3 regions of the Proteus sp. GOKU genome follow, and region 1 is predicted to be linked to each of the others. Evidence: predicted binding sites of a transcription regulator. Region 1 holds the regulator's gene; each other region holds the start of a gene.
What was found. Region 1 encodes CRP, which controls carbon source genes, mostly activating them, when cyclic AMP is high. Its sites were predicted from a motif close to ATGTGANNNNNNTCACAT; they were not measured.
Positions count from the first base shown of each region.

Region 2: the regulator CRP is predicted to act here: its motif matches at 1,757-1,774, upstream of udp (uridine phosphorylase).
Region 3: the regulator CRP is predicted to act here: its motif matches at 4,320-4,337, upstream of rbsD (D-ribose pyranase).

Region 1 covers NZ_CP034105.1:3,792,766-3,799,101, forward strand. The annotation lists gene EHE21_RS17310 (hydrolase) at 1-283, shown strand, start outside; gene EHE21_RS17315 (YheU family protein) at 280-501, shown strand; gene EHE21_RS17320 (phosphoribulokinase) at 567-1,436, shown strand; gene EHE21_RS17325 (OsmC family protein) at 1,526-1,933, opposite strand; gene crp (cAMP-activated global transcriptional regulator CRP) at 2,247-2,879, shown strand; gene argD (bifunctional acetylornithine/succinyldiaminopimelate transaminase) at 2,974-4,188, opposite strand; gene EHE21_RS17340 (aminodeoxychorismate synthase component II) at 4,306-4,881, opposite strand; gene ppiA (peptidylprolyl isomerase A) at 5,256-5,825, opposite strand; gene yihA (ribosome biogenesis GTP-binding protein YihA/YsxC) at 6,096-6,336, shown strand, end outside.
Region 2 covers NZ_CP034105.1:424,363-430,698, reverse strand. The annotation lists gene EHE21_RS02090 (tyrosine-protein phosphatase) at 1-776, opposite strand, end outside; gene udp (uridine phosphorylase) at 925-1,683, opposite strand; gene EHE21_RS02080 (YidB family protein) at 2,388-2,780, shown strand; gene EHE21_RS02075 (hypothetical protein) at 2,859-3,686, opposite strand; gene metE (5-methyltetrahydropteroyltriglutamate--homocysteine S-methyltransferase) at 3,868-6,141, opposite strand; gene metR (HTH-type transcriptional regulator MetR) at 6,248-6,336, shown strand, end outside.
Region 3 covers NZ_CP034105.1:763,117-769,452, reverse strand. The annotation lists gene thiI (tRNA uracil 4-sulfurtransferase ThiI) at 1-743, opposite strand, end outside; gene xseB (exodeoxyribonuclease VII small subunit) at 945-1,208, shown strand; gene ispA ((2E,6E)-farnesyl diphosphate synthase) at 1,209-2,132, shown strand; gene dxs (1-deoxy-D-xylulose-5-phosphate synthase) at 2,199-4,064, shown strand; gene rbsD (D-ribose pyranase) at 4,415-4,834, shown strand; gene rbsA (ribose ABC transporter ATP-binding protein RbsA) at 4,842-6,336, shown strand, end outside.

The DNA.
Region 1 (6,336 bases):
TCACGGATTTAAAGATGCATTAGATTATTATCGCCAATGCAGTGCGTTGCCTTTATTAAATAAAATAAAGAAAACGACACTTATCATTCATGCTAAAGACGATCCATTTATGTCTGCGGATGTTATTCCTGATGTCAAAACACTACCCAATAACATTGAATATCAACTTACTGAGTTTGGTGGACATGTAGGATTTGTTGGAGGAAAGCTCTCTAAACCAGTGATGTGGCTAGAAAGCCGTATCCCTGACTGGTTGGCGACCTATTTGGAGAAAGCAAAATGATAATACCTTGGAACGAGCTTTCAACTGAAACACTAGACAATCTCATTGAAAGTTTCGTTTTACGCGAAGGTACTGATTATGGTATCCAAGAGAAAACGCTTGAACAAAAAGTCGCCGACGTCAAAAAACAGCTTAAATCCGGTGAGGCCGTGTTAGTTTGGTCTGAACTTCATGAGAGCGTCAATATTATGCCTGCATCGCAATTTCGCTCTGATTAGTTATTCAAAGTTAGCGATGTATCGCCATCAATAAGGGCCAACCTTATTTAGCAAAAGGATAACCTATGTCAATTAAGCATCCTATCATCGCAGTGACTGGCTCAAGCGGTGCAGGAACCACCACAACAAGCCAAGCTTTTCGTAAAATATTCCAACAACTCAATGCAAATGCTGCATTGATTGATGGAGATAGTTTTCATCGCTATACCCGTCCTGAAATGGATATGGCGATAAGAAAAGCTAGAGAACAAGGCAGACATATCAGTTATTTTGGCCCTGAAGCAAATGATTTTAGCTTACTGAGTAAGACCTTAAGTCAATATAGCGATACAGGACAAGGACAATCTCGCAAATATCTACACTCTTATGATGAAGCAACTCCTTACAACCAATTACCGGGAACATTTACCCCTTGGGAGCCATTAGCTAATAATACTGATGTTCTCTTTTATGAAGGATTGCACGGTGGCGTTGTTACCAACGAACATGATGTAGCTCAACATGTTGATTTATTGGTCGGTGTTGTTCCTATCGTCAACCTAGAGTGGATACAAAAGCTTATTCGAGACACGACAGAAAGAGGACACTCACAAGAGGCGGTAAGAGATTCCGTTGTACGCTCAATGGATGATTATATTAGCTACATTATTCCTCAATTCTCACGCACTCATATTAACTTCCAACGTGTTCCGACTGTTGATACTTCGAACCCTTTTTCTGCCAAAGCAATTCCCACTCTCGATGAAAGCTTTATTGTTATTCGTTTTCGTGGTTTAACTGATATTGATTTTCCCTATTTACTTGCGATGTTACATGGCTCGTTTATGTCAACAATAAACACTATTGTTGTACCGGGCGGGAAATTAGGATTAGCGATGGAATTAATTATGGCACCATTAGTCAAAAAATTATTAAATGGCGAAAAGATAAGTTAACCAAAATAAAATTTATCTCTATAAAAATAATATCCCATTAATTAAGGGATATTATTTTTCAAATTAAACTTTATTTTAAAATATCAAAATTAGTCGGCATCTTTTATTTCAAATGAATGCGTAATATTGGCTGCTTTTCCTAACATTAAGGAAACAGAACAATATTTTTCTGCGGATAATTGAACGGCTCGTTCTACGATTTTATCCGTTAATTCTTTACCTGAAACAATAAAATGTAAATTGATATCAGTAAATAAACGAGGGGCTTCTTCACGGCGCTCTGATGTTAATTTCACTTCACAATCAGTTACTTGATGACGCCCTTTACGTAAAATACTTACGACATCAATAGCACTACATCCACCCGCAGCAATTAATACCATTTCCATTGGGCTTGGGGCTTTATCGCCCGAATTCCCATCCATCATAATTTGATGGCCAGATGAAGATTCGCCGACAAAAGATAAATCTTCAACCCACTTAACTCGTGCTTCCATTTATTTTCCCCCTAAAGATGACAGAAACTAAAAGAGTACATTCTCATAATTCAACTAGCAATTAGCAAATAGGTTTATTATGCTGACTGCGTAAAACGAGACTTAATGCACTAATTGTGTTAAAAACAATATCTGCTTGATGATAGTGGTTAAGATCAATGCATTATTTTCTCATTTATTATAATCTACTCCATATTAACTTACCGTGTTCTCAGGAAGTTAATAGGTAAAGATAGGATTTTTAAGCACGCTGTCTCAAAAGGGAGCCTATCCGTTTTGAAAGGCTGCATTTAACGTACAGAGGATAACGCGAATGGTTCTCGGCAAGCCGCAAACAGACCCGACTCTTGAATGGTTTTTGTCACACTGCCATATTCACAAATATCCATCCAAGAGCACGCTGATCCACCAAGGTGAGAAAGCGGAAACACTTTATTATATTGTTAAAGGTTCCGTGGCTGTTCTTATTAAAGATGAAGAAGGAAAAGAAATGATCCTCTCCTACCTAAATCAGGGGGATTTCATCGGTGAACTTGGATTATTTGAAGAAGATCAAGAACGTAGTGCATGGGTTCGAGCAAAAACAGCCTGTGAAGTAGCAGAAATTTCCTATAAAAAATTCCGCCAATTAATTCAGGTTAACCCTGATATTCTGATGCGCCTTTCTGCTCAAATGGCGAACAGATTACAAACAACATCAGAAAAAGTAGGTAACCTTGCTTTCCTTGATGTAACAGGTCGTATTGCACAAACCTTATTAAACTTAGCAAAACAACCCGATGCAATGACGCATCCTGATGGCATGCAAATTAAAATTACACGTCAGGAAATTGGTCAAATCGTTGGTTGTTCACGCGAAACTGTAGGCCGTATTCTGAAAATGCTGGAAGATCAAAACTTGATCTCCGCACACGGTAAAACTATCGTCGTTTACGGGACTCGTTAAGTTTCCCCGCTCAAACAAACAATAGCCCATAACAGGGCTATTGATATACTTTTTGTGTAAACCCCATCCTCGCTGATGGGGTTTTTAGTTGCTACTACCCTTTTACAAATTCTGCGATAGCCGCTTTTAATGCCACCATTCCTTCTTGTAGCTCTTCTTGGGTAATAATTAACGACGGTGTAAAACGCATCACATCAGCTCCTGCATTTAACATCATTAAGCCATGTTTAGCAGCAAGACCGAGTAACTCTTTGGCTTTACCTTTATATTGTGGCGCTAATTGCGCACCAATCAATAAACCTTGTCCACGGATTTGCGAAAAGACCTGATACGTTTGATTGATTGACGCTAGCTCATCCACAATCCATTGATAGCGCTTTTCGACACCCTCAAGTACCTCAGGTGTATTAATTAAATCAAATGCGACATTGCCCACTGCACAAGCTAATGGATTGCCACCATAAGTTGTACCATGAGTTCCAACACCCATTGCAGAAGCTATCTCATATGTTGTTAACATCGCACTGAGTGGGAAACCACTTCCCAGCGCTTTGGCGGTTGTAATAATATCTGGTGTCACATCATAGTTCATATAGGCAAAAAGCTTGCCGGTACGCCCCATACCTGTTTGTACTTCATCAAGAACAAGCAGTGCTTGATGCTTATCGCACAACTCACGTAGCCCTCTCATAAACTCAGGCGTTGCTGCTGTTACGCCACCTTCACCTTGAACTGGCTCTAAAACAACGGCGCAAGTGTGGTCATCCATTACCGCTTTAACGGCATCTAAGTCATTAAACGGAACATGCACGATATCGGCAGGCTTAGGACCAAAACCATCCGCATATTTAGGTTGTCCACCAACAGATACTGTAAACAGCGTTCTGCCATGAAATGCATTGTGAAAGGCAATAATTTTTGTTTTATAAGGGCTATGGCGAGTAATGGCATAATGGCGAGCCAATTTAAATGCGGCTTCATTTGCTTCTGCGCCAGAATTGGCAAAAAAGACACGTTCTGCAAATGTGTTATCTATTAATTTTTGTGCTAAACGTAATGCAGGTTCATTCGTGAAAATATTACTGACGTGCCAAAGTTGCTCACTTTGTTCTTTTAAGGCTTGATTTAGAGCAGGATGGGCATGCCCTAGTGCTAAAACCGCAATACCACCAGCAAAATCGATATACGATTTTCCTTGCTGATCCCAAACACGGCTACCCATCCCTTTAACAGGAATAAATTCTGCGGGTGAATAAATTGGCAACATTACTTGATCGTAAGTTGCCCTGTTGATGCTTTGCTTTGTCATTACCCCACCTGATCGTTATTCATATTCAATATGAAAATATAATCACTAAATATGAATAAAAAATCAAATGTGGTTTTGTATAAAAAGGCATTATTTCGCTATTTAAATGCTATCCATTTAATATTTAAGGAAATTATTTAATAGCTCATGTCCTTGTTCACTTAAAATACTTTCTGGGTGAAATTGAACCCCTTCAATTGGAAGTGTACGATGGCGAATTCCCATAATTTCATCAACATTTCCATCATGTTGGCTCCATGCCGTCACTTCAAAAGGTACTGGTAATGTTGTCGCATCAATCACTAAAGAGTGGTAACGCGTCACACTTAAAGGTCGATTCAGTCCCTTAAAAACACCTTGTTGGTTATGATGTATTAATGAATTTTTACCATGCATCACTTCTCGTGCTCTGATAACCGATGCACCAAAAGCTTGCCCTATCGCTTGATGTCCAAGACAAACCCCAAGAATAGGAATTTCACCGGCAAACCGCTGTATAGCCTCAAGAGAGATCCCGGCTTCATCAGGAGTACAAGGTCCTGGCGAGATAACAAGATGTGCTGGCATCATCTTTTCTATCTCTTTAAGTCCGATCTCATCGTTACGCTTAACAACAACCTCAGCACCCAATTCACAGAAATACTGATAGAGGTTGTAGGTAAACGAGTCGTAATTATCAATAAGTAACAGCATATTAGCCTATCCGACTGATTTTCTTATCATTATCTATTTTATTACTATTTTAAAGCGAGTGTAGATTTGCCAAAATAGCTCGTTGTTTAACCGACTTGGGTACAACAAAGCCGATTATCATAGCACAGGTATAAAATATGAATAGTAAGCAAGAAAACCTGCTGATTTATTGCGCAATAACAAGAATGACGGTAATTGATGATGAATAGAGTGATTAATAGCGTAGTGAATACTTATTGCAGGAGATCACACGAAAAAAGGAAGGATAAAAAATATTTTTTTCGTACCAAAAACCCCGGAATGAAAACATTCATTCCGGTTTATATGCATTTTATCTTATCAGAATAAGTAAATATCCTATCCTAATAATGCGTTTATTGTTTTACGACTTCCGCAGATAAAATAGTGACCGTTTTTACAGGCACATTTTGGTAAGGTCCAATATTACGAGTTGGAGTTTGTGAAATTTTATCAACAACATCCATTCCTTTCACAACTTTACCAAATACGGCATAGCCAAAATCACGCTGGCCGTGATCTAAAAATGCATTATCAGCCACATTAATAAAGAACTGGCTGGTTGCGCTGTCTTTATCTGACGTGCGCGCCATGGCAATAGAACCTTTTACATTGCGTAAACCATTGTCGGCTTCATTTTTAATTGGCGCTCTGGTTTGTTTCTGCTGTAAATCAGCAGTAAAACCACCGCCTTGAACCATAAAACCTGGAATAACACGATGAAAAGTGGTGCCGTTATAGTATCCATCTTCGACATACTGAATAAAATTTTTCGTTGTAATTGGGGCTTTTTTATTATCCAGTGATATTTCAATATTGCCTTCAGAGGTGACTAATTTAACGAAGGTTTCTCCCGTTGCCATTGCAAAAGTCGCTGTTGTTAAAGTGCAAGCGGTAACGAAGGTGACAAGAAAACGTTTTAACATGCAGGGATCCTTTACTTTAATAGTCTACAACTTACTTAATATGCAGCGATTCTAATTCGCTGAGGTAAATAGTGCCAATCATTTACCTTTATTTACGCTCAATAAGTCTAATTACGTTATAACAGGGTAAATTTTAATTTTTAAGCACTGTTATAAGTCATTAAATTGCGCCAAAATAGAGCAAATAAATATTTTAGATATTCATTTTCATGCAAAATTGAAATGAGTATGCATGAAAAGCCGCATTATTTCAGAGAGGTTTATACCATAATGGCCCAATTTAACTACCAAAAAGCACATTTCATCATCAGTGCGCCTGATATCCGTCATTTACCACTAGATACAGGAATTGAAATTGCCTTTGCGGGTCGCTCTAATGCCGGTAAATCCAGTGCTTTAAATGCGTTAACCCAACAAAATGGATTAGCCAGAACCAGTAAAACGCCAGGCCGTACTCAATTAATCAACCTTTTCCAAATTGAAGAAGGTTTACGCTTAGTCGATTTACCCG
Region 2 (6,336 bases), 770 kb from region 1:
AGAAAATAATTTTGTAAGGCATCTCGGCTAGAAGCATCTAAACCGATATCTTTTTCTAGCCAAGTATCCACATTACCGTAATGCTGATTAATACTCGCTAATGCCGTTTGCAGAAACTCTTCTTGTACTGAATAAACATAGGCAAATTTATCAACAATGTTATCACTCATTGTTTTGGCATGTTCTTCTAAAAGATAAGCGCGATAAGGCGCTAATGTTTCATTGGTTAGCAAGTAATCTTCCATTACCACATCTAAAGATGCACCGAGTGCGAATAACACTAAAGCTGAGCCAACACCTGTTCTGTCTTTACCTACTGCACAGTGTTGCACTACGCCCCCCTTTTCGGGCTGCTTTAATAACGTAGCTAATTGTTTATAGGCAGGGTTGTTAATAGGTAACAATTTATATAGCTGAAACATAAAGGCTTTAGCATCAAATTGCTCAAGTATTTCAGGTGTCAGCTTTTCAAGATTGGCAGAGACTTCTTTGGATAACGGATTGGCGGGTGCATGATAATATTGCGCACCGTCCCAGACTCGGTCTGGTTTATCAACGATTTCACCAGTATCGCGATAATCAATGATTTGAAAAAGATTTTTATCAATGAGAAGAGATTGGTCTGTATTGGTTAATCTATCCAGCGAGCCTGAGCGAAAGAGCATTCCGGGTTTAATAACCCCACCGTTACTCAATTTTTTACCGCCTAAATCACGGAAGTTAATTCCGCCGACTAAAGGCAACACCGAAGGATGTGTTTGTAATATATCAGTCATAATGCCTCTTCTCATTGTTGTATTGTTAAGACCTCAAAGACCTTAACAGAAATCAGCGCCTGTTAACACATTAACTTGATGAATTACCATACAAAAAAAGCCCTTAATACTTATGTATTAAGGGCTTTCATATTTGATTAAAAAAAACTTATTTCATTAAAATGCGAGCGGCTTCGATAACGATACCTAGTGCATTATTTTCAGTTTTCTTCAGTAATTCCGCATCTGGAATTTCTTGTTGAGTACGGTTTACGATAACACCCGCAACCATACCTGCACGTAAACCTTGGCTTGCACACATTGTTAATAATGTTGCAGATTCCATTTCATAGTTCATTACGCCCATTTCTTGCCACTCTTTCATAGAGCCTTTGAAACGGCGAACAACACGACCTGTATAGGTGTCGTAACGTTCTTGTCCTGGATAGAATGTATCTGAAGATGCAGTAACCCCTACGTGTACAGTTGAGCCATTGTCTTTAGCGGCTTTATACAGTGCGTTCATACATTCAAAATCAGAAACAGCTGGGAATTCCATTGGTGCGAAATGTAAGCTTGCGCCATCTAAACGAACCGCAGCAGTGGTGACAAGGATATCACCTACATTGATATGCTCTTGAATTGCACCTGTTGTACCAATACGTAAGAAAGTACGGATACCTAACTGCGCTAATTCTTCAACTGCGATAGAGGTAGATGGACCACCGATACCTGTTGAGCAAACAATGACGGCTTTGCCATCAATTTCGCCACGCCATGACGTGTATTCACGTAAAGAAGCCAGATGAACTGGGTTATCCATTAATTTTGCAATTTTTTCAACACGCTTAGGATCACCTGGAACAATTGCTAAAGTGGCACCCTGTAGGTCATTTTTGGTTAAACCTAAGTGAAATACATCAGACATATCGGACTCCTCAATGGGACAAAACCAATGATCATTAAATTAAAAGTTACTGTATCAGTTTTCCAGACCTTTTTAGTGACTAACATCACTTACAAGGCACCAAACAAAGTAACAATTTCATAAAATTGCGACCATAATCACGAAAAATGGCATTCGAAATACATTTTCAGCGAATACATCACCCATATTCGCTTACTAGTATAGATGCAATAAAAACCCTAGCGAATATAAATACCCAAATACATACTCTAAATAATTCAAGATGTAGCTAGGCGACAAACGAACGAGTCGCTGGGAGCATACAATAGTATGTGACTAGCGCGAGAGAATATAGTCAACAACGCTACGACTTGAAGTATGACGAGTAAATACTCTAAATAGTTCAAGATGTAGCTAGGCGACAAACGAACGAGTCGCTAGGAGCATACAATAGTATGTGACTGGCGCGAGAGAATGAAGTCAACAACGCTACGACTTGAAGTATGACGAGTAAATACTCTAAATAGTTCAAGATGTAGCTAGGCGACAAACGAACGAGTCGCTAGGAGCATACAATAGTATGTGACTGGCGCGAGAGAATGAAGTCAACAACGCTACAGTTTGAAGTATGACGAGTAGCTTGAAGTATGACGAACATAACGCGTACACTACCCGCCCTTAAAATAAACACCTAATGTGACAAACACATCGTCACTGGAGTAAACATGAGCTTATTTAACCAAATTGCGAGCCTACTTGGTGGCGAAAAAATCAATCAATATAAAACTGTCCTTGACTGGATTGGATCTCAAGGCGGCATTGAAGGCTTAGTAAAGCAATTTGATACAGCGGGTTTAAGTGAGCTTATTCAATCTTGGATAAGTACCAATACAAATTTACCTATCAGTGCTGAACAAATCGTAGCGGTTTTTTCATCGCCTGTTATTAATGAACTTGCGTCAAAAATTAATTTAAATGCGACAGAAGCTTCTGAAATGGCGGCTCAATATTTGCCTAAATTAATTGATAAAGTCACACCGGATGGCGTTGTACCTAAAGACTTAGATTTAGTCAGTGCTGGTATGGATATTTTAAAAGCGAAGATTTTCGGTGGCTAAATAAACCGACTGTTTTAATGCGTTTTCCCTTACATCCCATAAGAGAAAACGCATCACGTTCTTAATAATCAAAATTGATTACAGCAAACCTTCTTCAATCAACGCTTCATGAAAACGTTGTTTCTCTTCAGGTGTTGCCTGAATACGTTCTAAAGGTACATCTAAAGCATAAGGGATATTCTGCTGTGGTGAATAAACGGCTAATACATAAGTATTTCCATTTTGCTCAATCACAATAGGAGGGGTTTTCTTATTCCCTGAATAAGCAATACGAATATCTTTACCATCTAAATTAAGACGATAAGTGGCAATAAATTGCTTATTACTCACAACCATTTTTGCAGGGATGGCTATTAATTTTAAAGGCTGAGTTCCCACTGATAATAATGCTTTTCTCACTTTACTCGTCAATATTTGACGATAAATAAAAAAGATCACACTAAAACCAAATAAGCCGATAAAAATAATAGTGCTAATTAAACGAAGCCAAATATTATCTATCGCCACATCAACGGTCATTTTACTTAGATCATTTGCATCAGCGACGGGTTCAACTAACACATCTTTGGGACCTAAATCTAAAAAAGTAAAATTACGCGAAACTTCATTGCCTTTATAACGCAAATCAACACTACAGTTAGTAAGAACAAAGAGTTGCGAGCGACAAGAGCCTTTCACCGTAGCGTCAACAGGTACTGCATTCTCACTGATTTTATAATCATAAAGAATATTGGGAATTTGATAAGCACTAAATACCGTCATTGCTAGCATGAAAATAACTAAGAATAAGGTGCGAAATAATCCACCGTCTCCTCTTAGTGGAACTAATTTCAAAGGTCGAGTTGGAAAAGCATCTAATACTTTATCCGAAAGTTTAATGCTAGTTTGCACAATAATTATATCCATAAAATTAGAGAGTTTTCGCAGTATAGCAACTATCATGAATATCAATAATAAGATTTACTCTAAGTTTTAATGAATACCTTTCTTTTTTATTTTATATAAATTTAACCTGCTATTTTGACTGCGCGACTTATCTAAAGTAACAGATCAAAAATAACAGGCTAATAAATAATTAATTATTTTATTACACGTTCTGACGCAAATACCTAGCCGCCTCAACCATATTCGCTAATGCTGCGCGTGTTTCAGGCCAGCCTCGTGTTTTCAATCCACAATCTGGGTTCACCCATAAACGCTCTGCGGGAATTCGAGATTGTGCTTTTCTTAATAAACCCACGATCCATTCCACATTTGGTACATTAGGTGAGTGAATATCGTAAACACCCGGTCCAATTTCATTTGGATAATCAAAATGTTCGAAGACTTCTAAAAGCTCCATATCTGAACGTGAGGTCTCAATAGTAATAACATCCGCATCCAGTGCTGCAATAGAATCCATGATGTCATTAAATTCGCAATAACACATATGAGTGTGGATTTGTGTTTCATCATCGGCAATAGCGGCACTTAATTTAAAGGCATCGACAGCCCAATTAAGGTAAGCTTGCCACTCATTACGACGCAGTGGTAATCCTTCACGTAATGCAGGCTCATCAATTTGAATAATACCAATACCCGCTTTCTGTAAATCATCCACTTCATCACGCAGTGCTAATGCAATCTGTTTTGCAATTGTTTCACGCGTCACATCTTCACGAGGGAATGACCAACATAAAATTGTCACAGGACCTGTAAGCATGCCTTTAACTGGTTTTTCCGTTAATGACTGCGCGTAAGTTGCCCAATCCACGGTAATCGGTACAGGACGACTAATATCACCGATAATCACTGGTGGTTTTACACAACGTGAGCCATAACTTTGTACCCAGCCATTTTGCGTAAACACATAACCATCAAAATGTTCACCAAAATATTCCACCATGTCATTACGTTCAGCTTCGCCATGAACTAATACATCAAGACCAAGGTTTTCTTGTTCTGATATTGCTTGCTTAATATGTTCACTAATATTTGTGCGATAAGCTGCCGTATCTATACGCCCTTTCTTAAAATCTAAACGAACAGTACGAATTTCTGTTGTTTGCGGGAATGAGCCAATCGTGGTCGTAGGCCATAATGGCAGATTAAATCGAGCTCGTTGTACTTCTGCACGTTGAGTATAAGGTGAATTTCTTTCACTATCTTGTGCTTCAATTGCCTGTAAACGAGCCTCAACTGTTGCATTATGTACACGAGTCGAGTGCTGACGTTGACGAATTGGCGCACTGTACTGTGCCAATTGTTCATCATACTCACCTTCTGGTGCATTCAACGCCTTGGCTAACAAAGCCACTTCTTCACATTTCTGAACAGCAAAAGCAAACCAGCTTTTTACTTCATCATCAAGTTTCGTCTCTGCATTTAAATCAATTGGGCTATGCAGTAATGAACATGATGTTCCGATCCACAAAGGACGCTTATCTTTTAGCGCAATCACTTGCTGATAACGTGCGCTTAAATCTGCTTTCCAAACATTTCGACCATTAATGGCACCTAATGACAGTACCCAGTCTTTAGGTAACGCTTGGTGTAAATGTTGCAAATCATCTAGCCCAGCTGAAATGTCAACATGAAGCCCATTAACAGGTAAATTTTTAATAATATCAAGATGATGAGAAATACCATCAAAATAGGTTGTCAGCAGTAATTTAGTTTGTCCCGTTAATGCTTGATAAGCTGTTTGGTACGCATTTTGCCATTCAACAGGTAAATCGAGTACCAATGCAGGCTCATCAATTTGCACCCATTCAATACCTTTCTCTTTTAATGCAGTAAGGACTTGTTGATAGATAGGTAAAATATCTTTTAACAGCGTTAATCTATCAAATTCAGGGCCTTTCACTTTACCTAACCACAAGTAAGTCACAGGACCGAGTAAAACAGGTTTTACTTTATGACCCAGTGCTAATGCTTCATCGACTTCTTCTAGCAACTCTTTCCATGCAAAGGTAAATGACTGACCTTGCTGAAATTCCGGTACGATATAGTGATAGTTAGTATTAAACCATTTCGTCATTTCAGATGCAGCAGCAGGTTTACCTGTTGGTGCTCTACCACGAGCGACTCTAAATAGAGTATCAAGATCGAGTGAGCCATCTTCATTACGATGACGAGGTGGCACATTACCTAACAGTAGGCTTGTACCTAATACTTGGTCATACCAAGCAAAATCACCGACAGGTAATAATTCAATACCTGCATCTGCTTGTTGTTGCCAATGGCGAGCGCGAAGTTCTTTACCCACTGCAACCAATTCTTCCTGTGAAATCTTGCCTGCCCAATAATTTTCTTGCGCCTTTTTTAGCTCTCTATCTAAGCCAATACGAGGGAAACCGAGTGTGTGATTGCGAATTGTCATAATTAAAATCCTATTTTTAGCCGTCTAGATGTTTACACATCCATAATCTACAGGTAGTGTATAAATCACAAGCGCAAATTTTTCATCAACAACCTGAAGGTTTCTCATGATAGAAATAAAACATTTAAAAACGATCTTAGCCTTGAAGCACACTGGCTCTCTTGCTAACGCAGCAAATCAACTGCATCAAACACA
Region 3 (6,336 bases), 1.1 Mb from region 1:
ACAACTGGCTCAAAATCAACAGCAACGAAATGCACTTTATGTGAACGACCAAAACGGTTCCATAAATAATGCGCAACTTGTTTAACGCCAATTTCGTGAGCAGAACCACCTAAGTTAAAGAAACAATAGTGAACTCGGCTACCACGACGCATTAACATATAGCTCGATACACCTGAGTCATAACCACCAGAGATCAGTGATAAAACATCTTCTTGTGTGCCAATTGGGAAACCGCCAATACCTTCATAACGCGCATTTACCAGAATAAGTTTGTCGTCTTCAATTTCCAAATTAATGGTGACATCTGGGCGGGTTAATTTCACTTTTGCGCTTTCAATGTGTTGGTTAAAACCACCACCAACATAACGCTCAACTTCATTTGAAGTAAAACTGTGTTTACCACGACGTTTGGCACGAACACAAAATGTTTTGTTTTCAACTAAATGCTTAAATGCTGCAAAAGTTTGCTCAAAAATATTGTGTAGATCAGTGTACGGATGCTCTTCTACTTGTAGAAAGTGATGAATACCAGGAATACGCGTTAATGCATCACATACCGCCTCACTTTTGCTTTCATCCTTACTGACAACAACAATGTTATCCCAATTGCGGACAACGGTGATTTCATCACCTAATGTATTAAGAACATTACGAATATTGCTAGTGAGGATCTTGATAAAACGTATACGAACTGATTGGCTTTTGATCGTAATTTCGGGGAATAATTTAATAATAAACTTCATAGTCAATGGTCATAGGTTATTAAGTAGAAACATAAACTACAGTGATGTAAATTGACTGGAGTTTATAAAAGTCACAAAGTATATCACCAATATTTAGGGCTCACCCGCAAAAATCATCGACTGAATAAGAAATTTTCTTCTCAATTGTAGTAAGATGATCGCTATTATTCAGCGCTAACATGCTTTATTATCAAAAATATTATGGCTAAGAAAACGACACCAATTAACGAAGACATCGCACAAGCACCAAGTTTCGAAGCATCTATGCAAGAACTTGAGCAAATCGTAAACCGTTTAGAATCCGGTGAACTCCCTTTAGAAGAAGCGCTTAATGAATTTGAACATGGCGTTCGTCTAGCCCGTGTTGGACAAAAAACATTACAAGACGCTGAACAGCGTGTTCGTATTCTTCTAAAAGAAGATGATAATGCAACTCCTGATGATTTTATCCAAGAGGCAGAATAATTGAGTAACGCAACTTCAAGTACGGATGCGTTCCGTCATAAATTAGATTCCGCCCACCAGCGTGTTGACGATGCATTAAACCAAGCGCTATCCGCTTTACCATTTACTGACATGCCTCTAGGTAAAGCCATGCATTATGGTGCCCTTTTAGGTGGAAAGCGCTTACGTCCTTTCCTTGTTTATGCAGTAGGTGAAATGTTTAAAATCCCTGCTCTTAACCTTGATGCACCAGCCGCTGCAGTAGAATGTATTCACGCTTATTCTCTTATTCATGATGATCTACCTGCGATGGATGATGATGATTTACGTCGTGGTAAACCTACATGTCATATTGAGTTTGGTGAAGCCAACGCAATTTTAGCGGGCGATGCATTACAAACACTTGCCTTTGAGATCTTAGCAAAAAATCCAATGCCTGATGTTGCAATGAGTGATCGGGTTGCAATGATTGCTGAATTAGCAACAGCCAGCGGGCTTGCTGGTATGTGTGGTGGTCAAGCTCTTGATCTTGAAGCCGAAGATAAATCCATTGATCTCGCATCTCTTGAAAAAATCCATTTACACAAGACAGGTGCATTAATTCGTGCGGCTGTTCGCTTAGGCGCATTTAGTGCTGGCTCAAAAGGTCACGATGTATTACCCGCATTAGATAAATATGCCCACTCTATTGGCCTTGCATTTCAGGTACAAGATGACATTTTAGATGTCATTGGCAGTACTGAAGAAACAGGAAAGCGTCAAGGTAGCGACCAAGAGTCAGGAAAAAGCACATATCCTGCACTTCTTGGGTTAGAGCAAGCTCAAAAGAAAGCACAGGAATTGTATAACGAAGCACTGGATGCCTTAGCGTTTCTTGAGCAATACGAGTACGATACGACCACGCTTAAACAATTAGCGAGTTTTATCGTCGAACGGAAAAACTAATAAAAAATAAAGAGAGCAGCTTACCTGTTCTTTCCCTATTACAAGTGATTAATTAATAGGCATCACATGAGCATTGATATCGAAAAATATCCCACATTGGCGTTGGTTGAAACACCAGAAGATTTGCGCCTATTACCAAAAGAGAGTTTACCTAAACTCTGTGATGAGCTAAGGCTATTTCTTCTTAACAGTGTCAGCCGCTCAAGTGGTCACTTCGCCTCAGGTTTAGGTGCTATTGAGTTAACGGTTGCTCTTCATTACGTCTATAAAACCCCTTTTGATAATCTTATTTGGGATGTGGGTCATCAAGCCTATCCCCATAAGATCTTAACAGGTCGCCGTGACCGCATTGATACTATCCGCCAAAAAAATGGGTTACACCCCTTCCCTTGGCGAGAAGAGAGTGAATACGACAAACTTTGTGTCGGTCACTCTTCAACCTCTATTAGTGCAGGTTTAGGTATGGCTGTTGCAGCTGAACAAGAAAAGCTGAACAGAAAAACAGTTTGTGTGATTGGTGATGGTGCAATTACTGCGGGTATGGCTTTTGAAGCAATGAACCACGCAGGTGATATTGAGCCAGATATGCTCGTTGTACTTAATGACAACGAGATGTCAATCTCCGAAAACGTTGGTGCATTGAATAATCATCTTGCACAATTGTTATCAGGCAAACTGTATACCACCTTACGTGAAGGTGGAAAAAAGGTCTTTTCTGGTATTCCACCGATTAAAGAATTACTGAAAAAGACAGAAGAACATATTAAAGGCATGGTTGTTCCCGGCACCATGTTTGAAGAATTGGGCTTTAATTATATCGGTCCAGTTGATGGTCATGATGTTATTGCGTTAGTGCAAACACTCGCTAATATGCGTGATCTAAAAGGTCCTCAACTCCTGCATATTATGACTAAGAAAGGTCGTGGATATGCACCTGCTGAACGTGATCCTATTAGCTGGCATGCTGTACCTAAGTTTGATCCACAAGCAGGTACATTACCTAAAAGCCCTAATGCACGACCTACATTTTCTAAAATTTTTGGTGACTGGTTATGTGAAGAAGCCTCAACCGATCCAAAACTCATGGCAATTACCCCTGCTATGCGTGAAGGCTCTGGTATGGTGCGTTTCTCAAAAGAATACCCATCACAATACTTTGATGTTGCGATCGCAGAACAACACGCCGTTACCTTTGCAGCAGGTTTAGCAATTGGTGGTTATAAGCCTATTGTTGCTATCTACTCAACATTCTTACAACGCGCTTACGATCAAGTGATCCACGATATTGCCATTCAAAAACTGCCTGTTTTATTTGCTATTGATCGTGGTGGTATTGTGGGAGCAGATGGTCAAACTCACCAAGGTGCTTTCGATCTCTCATTCTTACGCTGTATTCCTAATATGGTCATTATGGCACCAAGTGATGAAAATGAGTGTCGCCAAATGCTTCACACGGGTTATCACTATCAAGATGGCCCTGTTGCAGTACGTTACCCAAGAGGCTCTAGTGTTGGTGCGCAATTACAACCACTCAGTCCATTGCCTATGGGTAAAGGCATTATTCGTCGCCAAGGTAAAGGCATTGCTATTCTAAACTTTGGTACATTACTGCCTGAAGCGTTAGAAGTCGCTGAAAAACTTGATGCAACTGTGGCTGATATGCGTTTTATCAAACCTCTTGATAAATCCCTTATCCTTTCTCTGGCAGAGCAACATGATATGTTGGTAACGTTAGAAGAGAATGCGATTATGGGTGGCGCTGGCAGTGGTGTTAATGAATTACTGATGCAAGAACGTTGCTTAGTACCTGTCTTAAACTTAGGTATACCTGATCTATTTGTACCACAAGGTGGACAAGAAGAGATCAGAACTGACTTAGGTTTAGATGCAGACGGTATCGAAAAATCAATTAAAGCCTATCAAGCTAACTAATTGAATTAAAATGATTTAAAATAACCTCTCCTAATTAACTATAGGAGAGGTTAATGTATTTTCTAAGCTAAAATTTGTCTACTTTTATATACTGGTTCACGCTTTCACACCTCATATTTTCTTCAATTATAATCTTGTCCATCATCACATTTTTATGAAATTCACTGAAAATAACCACTTTCCTTATTGAATCCATTCAGCGTTAATTTATTCAATCAGTTATATTTTTCTTTCTTTTTGTTTGCCAACGAAACGTTTCGATCATGCTCACAATATGAATAAATCAAACTTGTTTTCCCGCCTTTCTTTTCTACTATGTAGACAGCGAAACGTTTCGCTGAGGAGGAAACATGAAAAAAGGTGTATTACTTAATAGTCCTATTTCGAGTGTAATTTCACGTTTAGGACACACTGACAAAATCACTATTGCAGATGCCGGATTACCTATTCCCTCCTCTGTTGAACGTATTGATCTTGCTCTCACTCAGGGTATTCCGGACTTTATGTCCGTGTTGCAAACAATCACTCATGAGATGCAAGTCGAGGCCGTGATGCTGGCGGAAGAAATTAAAACCATCAATCCCTCTCTTTTTAATGAAATCCTCTCTTATCTCTATTTATTAGAGCAAGAGCAGAAGAAGTCTATTCAAATAATGTATGTTTCACATGAAGCATTCAAAAAGCAACTTACTGAAAATAAAGCTGTTATTAGAACCGGTGAATGTACGCCTTATGCCAATATTGTGTTGTTTTCTGGTGTGACTTTTTGAGGACAATATGGAACCTTTACTTGAACTTAAAGATATTGATAAGTCATTCCCCGGTGTAAAAGCACTATCCGGCGCTACATTACGAATTTACCCTGGTCGAGTAATGGCTTTAGTCGGTGAAAATGGCGCAGGAAAATCAACACTGATGAAAGTACTCACTGGGATCTATAAAAAAGATGCTGGCGAAGTGATTTATCAAGGTGAAAGTTGTGCTTTTAATGGTCCCAAATCTTCTCAAGAAGCAGGAATAGGTATTATTCACCAAGAGCTTAACCTTATTCCTGAATTGACCATCGCAGAGAATATTTTCCTAGGTCGTGAATTTACGCGTGCTTTTGGCGCCATTGACTGGAAGAAAATGTATGCAGAAGCCGATAAGTTATTAGCCCGATTAAACCTTGCTTACAGCAGTCACCGTTTAGTGTCTGAATTATCGATTGGTGATCAGCAAATGGTAGAAATCGCCAAGGTGCTTAGTTTTGGTTCCAAAGTCATTATTATGGATGAACCAACAGACGCATTAACTGACACTGAAACTGAATCGCTATTTAGTGTTATTCGTGAACTAAGAGATCAAGGTTGCGGCATTGTTTATATCTCGCATCGTTTAAAAGAGATCTTTGAGATTTGCGATGACGTGACTGTACTGCGAGACGGTCAGTTTATTGGTGAAAAACCTGTCGCCTCATTAAAAGAAGACACTCTGATTGAAATGATGGTTGGTCGTAAGTTAGAAGACCAATACCCTCGTATTAATATCCCTCAAGGTAAAACCAAACTCAATGTCATTAACCTCAGCGGCGAAGATGTTCATGATGTCAGTTTCTCATTACATGAAAGCGAAATTCTTGGTATTTCAGGTTTAATGGGTGCGGGTCGTACTGAATTAATGAAAATTATCTACGGCGCATTACCCAAAACCAATGGCACCGTTGAGTTAGATGGTAAACCCTGCCAAATCAAAAAGCCGGCTGAAGGTTTAGAACAAGGCATTGTTTACATCTCTGAAGATAGAAAGCGTGATGGTTTAGTGCTCGGTATGTCGGTGAAAGAAAATATGTCTCTGACTGCACTACGCTATTTTAGCCGCGGTATGGGTGTGCTTAATCATAAAGAAGAGCAACTCACTGTTGGCGATTTTATTAAATTATTCAATATAAAAACCCCTTCAATGGATCAAACCATCGGTTTCTTATCAGGGGGAAATCAACAAAAAGTGGCTATCGCAAGAGGCCTAATGACTCGCCCTAAAGTACTTATTCTTGATGAACCCACTCGTGGCGTTGATGTGGGCGCTAAAAAAGAAATTTATCAGCTAATTAATAAATTTAAACAAGAAGGATTAAGCATCATCTTAATTTCTTCTGAAATGCCTGAGGTAATGGGAATGAGTGACCGTATTTTGGTTATGCATGAAGGTCGTATTAGTGGTGAGTTCTCCGCTCACAATGTCACACAAGAAATGCTAATGGCAGCGGCTGTTGGTAAACAATATGACGCTA